2 regions of the Streptomyces sp. NPDC023481 genome follow, and region 1 is predicted to be linked to the other one. Evidence: riboswitches for the same ligand, from Rfam matches in the RefSeq annotation. Region 1 holds a riboswitch; the other holds the start of a gene.
What was found. A riboswitch is a leader RNA that binds a small molecule or an ion and turns the genes downstream of it on or off. The one in region 1 is predicted to bind cyclic di-AMP.
Positions count from the first base shown of each region.

Region 2: linked by a shared signal. The riboswitch ahead of ACZ3ZD_RS01810 (transglycosylase SLT domain-containing protein) and the one ahead of ACZ3ZD_RS23185 (transglycosylase family protein) in region 1 are both predicted to bind cyclic di-AMP.

Region 1 covers NZ_JBVHJE010000012.1:93,282-96,484, reverse strand. The annotation lists gene ACZ3ZD_RS23195 (cytochrome P450 family protein) at 1-360, shown strand, start outside; gene ACZ3ZD_RS23190 (transglycosylase family protein) at 528-1,613, shown strand; cyclic di-AMP (ydaO/yuaA leader) riboswitch at 1,800-1,976, shown strand; gene ACZ3ZD_RS23185 (transglycosylase family protein) at 1,981-2,685, shown strand; gene eno (phosphopyruvate hydratase) at 2,985-3,203, shown strand, end outside.
Region 2 covers NZ_JBVHJE010000001.1:380,119-383,321, forward strand. The annotation lists gene ACZ3ZD_RS01805 (HAD family hydrolase) at 1-676, shown strand, start outside; gene ACZ3ZD_RS01810 (transglycosylase SLT domain-containing protein) at 835-1,323, opposite strand; cyclic di-AMP (ydaO/yuaA leader) riboswitch at 1,329-1,508, opposite strand; gene ACZ3ZD_RS01815 (polyprenyl synthetase family protein) at 2,031-3,041, shown strand.

The sequences.
Region 1 (3,203 bases):
GAGCTGGCCACCTGGCGGTTCGCCACCGAGCCGCTGAGCATCGGCGGGCAGGACATCGCGCCGGGGGATCCGGTGCTCGTCGTCCTCGCCGCCGCGGACCGGGACCCGGAGCGGTTCGCCGACCCGGACGTGCTGGACCTCGCCCGCCGCGACAACCAGCACCTCGGGTACGGGCACGGCATCCACTACTGCCTCGGCGCGCCGCTCGCCCGCCTGGAGGGCCAGACCGCGCTCGCCACCCTGCTCACCCGCCTGCCCGATCTGCGGCTCGCCGCGGATCCGGCGGAGCTGCGCTGGCGCGGCGGGCTCATCATGCGCGGCCTGCGCACCCTGCCGGTGGAGTTCACACCCCCCGCCTGACCACGGGTCGTGGAGGGAAGATGACGAACATTCAACTCTGTGATCTTCACGTGATCTCTGCGGCATGAACTTGTGACAAGTGATCGTATGCCTATACGTTCACCCATCAGCGTGGCGAGCGGCATCACCCGCCGCGCTGCCCCTGCTGTCGCTCGAAAGGCTTCTGCATGCTCTCCGGGAACGGCCGACACCGTCGCCCCCGCCAGGCCCCGGCCCTGCTCGTCGCGGCCGGAGTGACCGGCTCCGCCATCGCCATCCCGCTCCTCGGCGCGGCGAGCGCCAACGCGGCCGACGGCACCACGTGGGACAAGGTGGCCGAATGCGAGAGCGGCGGCTCCTGGAGCGCGAACCCGGGCAACGGCTACTACGGCGGCCTGCAGATCTCGCAGGAGGACTGGAACAGCTACGGCGGCGGCGACTACGCGGCCAGCCCCGACCAGGCCAGCCGCAACCAGCAGATCGCCGTCGCCGAGAAGATCCTCGCCGACAAGGGCACCACCCCGTGGGCCACCTGCGCCCTGCTGTCCGGGCTGACCTCGGGCTCGGGCTCCGTGGACGTCGACACGGGTGTCGGTGGCTCCGGTGGCACCGGCGGTTCGGGTGACTCGTCCGGATCGACCGAGAAGTCCGGTGACTCCGGCTCCGGCAGCACGGACTCCTCCGGCGGCTCCGGCTCCACCGAAGGCTCCGGCTCGTCCGGTACGCCGGATTCGTCACCCTCCACCGGTGCCGGCTCCGACGCCAACTCCGGCTCGGGCGCCGGTTCCTCGTCGGGCACGGCCACCACGCCGGGCGGGAAGTCGGACAAGGGCGCCGGCGCGGGCACCGGCTCCACGGGAACCAACACCCCCAAGACGGACAAGTCCACCTCGTCGAGCGCGGGCGACTCGCACGAGTCCGCCCCCGCGGCCACCCCGGGCACCGGCGGCGTCGCGGACAACCCCCAGCAGGCCGCCGGTTCTTGGAGCCTGGTCGACACCGGGGCCCTCAGTGGCGGACGTCACCGCGGGGCGAGCGCCGACGAAAACGTGACAAACGGTCAGGACTCCGCCGCTTCCGGGCGGCACGCGGCGCGCGAAACGGACACGTACACCGTCCGCGAGGGCGACACCCTCGCCTCCATCGCCGACTCCCTTGAGGTCGACGGCGGGTGGCACGCGCTCTACTCCGCCAACAAGAAGGCCATCGGCACCGACCCGAACCACATCAGCGCCGGTCAGACCCTGGAAGTAGAGGGTGAAAAGGGCGCGTAACAGCCGGAGTTGACGCCCCGTTTTACTCCCTGATGTCCGAATTGGCGAAAGTGTGGGATGAGTCTCAGAAGCCCTGATCGTCTTTGAAATTCCGTCGATCACGTGTCTACGGTCGAGACCGCTCGTCACCACGAGCCCCGGCAGTCGCAACGCCGAATCCTGCCAGCGGTTGCCCGGGAACAGTCGTCGCGTCAAGCGCCGTAGGCAGGAGCGGGGGACCCAAGGTAAGTCGCCGGGCCCGGCAGTTGATGCCGGAACCGGCTGGGGGTGAAGCCGCGCAGACCGCGAGAGCGGGAGCGCGGCCGGGCAACTCAACCGGCCCGAACCCGACAGCTCACCTCGCAGGCGTCGGTGAGGGGATCCTTCCATGCTGTTTTCCGGCAAGGGCAAGCACCGCCGTCCGTCCAAGGCCGTCCGCGCCGTCGCGCTCGCCGGTGTCACCGGTGTCGCCGTCGCCGCCCCGCTGATGGCGGCCGGCAACGCCTCCGCCGCCACCTCCTCCGAGTGGGACCAGGTCGCCCAGTGCGAGTCCGGTGGCAACTGGTCCATCAACACCGGCAACGGTTACTACGGCGGTCTGCAGTTCTCCGCCTCCACCTGGGCCGCGTACGGCGGCACGCAGTACGCCGGCACCGCCGACAAGGCGAGCAAGTCGCAGCAGATCGCGGTCGCCGAGAAGGTCCTGGCCGCGCAGGGCAAGGGTGCCTGGCCGGTCTGCGGCACGGGCCTGTCCGGTGCCACCGACAGCGCCCCGGCCCCGAGCAACCCGGCTCCGAGCACCCCCTCGACCTCGGCCGGTACCACCAGCCGCTCCACCGACGACCAGGCCGCCTCCCGCTCCGCCGAGCGCCCGGCCCCGAGCGCGGGCAAGAGCAAGACCGTCACCACCCCGACCGGCAAGAAGGTCAAGAAGGGCGACGGCGAGTACAAGGTCGTCACCGGTGACACGCTCAGCTCCATCGCCCAGGCGCACCACGTGCAGGGCGGCTGGGAGAAGCTGTTCGAGCTGAACAAGGACATCGTCGAGGACGCCAACCTGATCTACCCCGGTCAGCAGCTGCACCTGAAGTGACACCCGGCCGCCGGCCGGACCACGGGGCCCGCCCTTCCGCGCGGGCCCCACTGAAGACCCCTGTGCGGGCCACTCCCCCCCGGCCCCCACGGGCACCCCGCCCGGTGCGTGTTCCCCCGTACGCACCGGGCGGGGTTTTTCACGTCCCAGTCCCCGAACCCTTTGTTTCGACGAGAAACAAAAGGTACCGTCGCCTTGTCCACGGGACGGTCGGTCGGTGGCCGACGCGCCCGGGACGGTTAGGCTCTAGGCGCAAGGCACACCAGCCCCGCACTTCCAGCGTCACATCCAAGAAGGAGATGCTCGTGCCGTCCATCGACGTCGTCGTAGCCCGGGAAATCCTGGACTCCCGAGGCAACCCCACGGTCGAGGTCGAGGTCGGCCTCGACGACGGCAGCACGGGTCGTGCCGCCGTCCCGTCCGGCGCCTCGACCGGCGCCTTCGAGGCCATCGAGCTGCGCGACGGTGACCCGAACCGCTACCAGGGCAAGGGCGTCGAGAAGGCCGTCCTCGCCGTC
Region 2 (3,203 bases), on a different contig from region 1:
GACGGGCCGCCCAGCGCCGCGGGTACGGCCGCTGCTCGCGGACCTCGGCTGCACGGGGCTCGCGGTGTGCGGGCAGGGAGCGCAGGTCTACGACGCCGGGAGCGACCGCCTGCTGTGGTCGGTGAGGCTGGACCGGGAGCTGGCCGAGACCGCGCTCGGCAAGATCGAGGCGGAGGTGGGGCCGGTCTGCGCGGCGGTCGACCAGGACGGCGTCGACGGGCTCACGCTGATCGAGCCCGGCTACCGGATGCCCCACCCGACGCTGCCCGCGGTGCGCGTCGGCCGGCGCGACGACCTGTGGGCGGAGCCCATCAGCAAGGTGCTGCTGCGGCACGCCATCCTGTCCGACGACGAGTTGGCGGCGGTGGCGCGCGCGGCGGTGGGCTCGCTGGCGACGGTCACCATGTCGGGCCCGGGCACCGTGGAGCTCCAGCCGAGCGGGGTGACGAAGGCGACCGGTCTGGCGCTGGCCGCCGGGCGGCTGGGGGTCGGCGCCGACCGTGCCCTCGCCTTCGGTGACATGCCCAACGACATCCCCATGTTCCACTGGGCCGCGCGCGGTGTCGCCATGGCCGGCGCGCACCCCGAACTGAAGGCGGTGGCCGACGAGATCACCTTGTCGAACGAGGACGACGGCATCGCCGTCGTCCTCGAACGACTCTTCCCGCCCGACTGACCGGGAAGTCGACCCGGCCGGGGGGCCGACCGACTGACCGGCATATCAGTAGCGCCGGCCGCGGCTCCGGCCCCGAGTCGGCCCGGCTCCGGCCTCGAGTCGGCCCGACTGCGACCCTGAGCTGGCCCGGCTGCGGCCCTGAGCCGGCCCTGAGCCGGTCAGTACGCGCTGAACACGTTGTCGATCGACCCGTACCGCGCGGCCGCGTAGTTGCAGGCGGCGGTGATGTTCGCGACCGGGTCGTAGATGTTGAACGAGGTTCCGGCCACGTGGTACGCGTTGAACGTGGGGTCGATGACCTGGAGCAGGCCCTTGGACGGGATGCCCTTGGCGGCGTTGGAGTCCCAGAGGTTGATGGCGTTCGGGTTGCCCGAGGACTCGCGGATGATGTTGCGGTAGATGCCGTTGTAGGTGCCCGGGATGCCCTTCTGGGCCATGATCGCGAGCGACTCGCGGATCCAGCCGTCCAGGGTGTTCGGGTAGCCGGCGGTGGTGGTGGCGGCCGTCGCGGTGGTGCTGGGGGCCGCGGCGGCGCTGGTCGCGCCGATGAGCGGCAGGGCGAGTACGGCGGCACCGGCGCCGGCGGCGGTGACGGCGCGGACGAGACGGCCGGTGCGGGTGCGGCGGGGCTGAGCGGCAGCAGGCATGGCGGTGTTCCTCTCCGGCGCCTGCGAGGTGAGCTGTCGGGTTCGGGCTGGGAGGTGCCCGGCCGTGCCCTGGAAGAGGCACGGCTTCACCCCGAGCCGTTCCGGTGCGGCGTGTGCCGTCCGGTCCGGCGACTTACCTGGGTCCCCCGCTCCTGCCGTACGAATGAGTTCGTCGATGGGTTACGCGGGCGGCGGCAGGATTCGGCGTCCGCCCGACGGCCCGGAACGTATGCGAGAGCACATGTCGGAAACAAGGGCCGGATTCATACAACGTGCGATTTGACCTTGATCGATGTCGTATGAGGCGCTTGATCCTTTGCGGTTGCCAATCCTCAACTCGCCGACAGGACAAGGGCTCGCAGGGGCTTTTGAGGGTGGGTCGGGCAGGTGGCCGGAGTGAGCCATTTCACGAACTGGCAAACTACTTCAAATCAGACATGAGGGATTAGGGGGATTGGGGCGGGAAGTCGGAGTGGTGGGGTATGGAGAGGTTGCGCCATAGCGCCCGAATTACTGGGAAAGCTGTAAATTTCCGTTCTTATTGTGTGATCGTCGTCATGCCGATCATGATCCGGTACCGCCCGGGCTGGACCGGTGGGCGCTATCGGTGATCGAACAGGGACCGGATACGCTGACTTGAGTGATGGCAGCGACCTATCGACAAACCGTGTAATCGCCAGCAGACACCAGCAGACAGGAGACCCCTCGTGACCGTCGTCGGGCCGTTCGGGCTGAGCGTGCGGGACCAGGCTCTGGAAGCCGATGTCCAGGCCGGATTGGCGGCTGTCGAGGAAGGCTTGCTCGAAGCCACCAAGAGCGAGGTCCCGTTCATCACGGAGGCCGCGCAGCACCTCGTGCGGGCCGGGGGGAAGCGTTTCCGGCCACTTCTGGTGATGCTCGCGGCCCAGTTCGGCGATCCGTACGCGCCCGGTGTCGTGCCCTCGGCCGTGGTCGTGGAGCTGACCCATCTGGCCACGCTGTACCACGACGACGTCATGGACGAGGCGGCCGTGCGGCGGGGTGTGGACAGCGCCAACACCCGCTGGGGCAACTCCGTCGCGGTCCTCACCGGCGACTTCCTGTTCGCCCGCGCCTCCCAGATCCTCGCCGACCTCGGCCCCGAGGCGGTCCGGGTGCAGGCGCTGGCGTTCGAGCGGCTGGTCACCGGCCAGATCCTGGAGACCGCGGGCCCCTCCGACGGGCGCGACCCGGTCGATCACTACCTGGACGTGCTCGGCGGCAAGACGGGCTCCCTGGTGGCCGTCTCGTGCCGGTTCGGCGCGATGATGTCCGGCGCCGACGAGACGGTCGTCGACACGCTCACCCAGTACGGCGAACGGCTCGGGGTCGCCTTCCAGCTCGCCGACGACGTCCTGGACATCGCCTCCGACTCCCACGAGTCCGGCAAGACCCCGGGCACCGACCTGCGCGAGGGCATCCCCACCCTGCCGGTGCTCCGGCTGCGCGAGCGCGCCGCCCGGCTGGGCCGGCCCGAGGACGTCGCGCTGTGCGAGCTGCTCGACTCCGACCTGAGCGACGATGCCCGGCACGCCGAGGCGCTGGCCGCGCTGCGCGCGCACCCCGCGCTGGAGCAGGCCCGCCGGGACACCGTGCGGTACGCGGAGGAGGCGCGGGCCGCACTCGCACCGCTGCGCGCGTGCGACGCCAAGGCGGCCCTGATGGAGCTGTGCGACGCGGTCGTGCACCGCGCCGGCTGACCCGGCCGGCCCCGTACGGGCCGCCGCGCCCGGCGTGACCCCTACGGGTCGGGTGGAGATACCACCGTCGCGTGTCATACCGGAGGCGTACACGGAGTTGCCTCCGTGGGCTGACGATTCCTCACGGCCGATTTGGTCAGATGGTCATCACGGAAATCACCA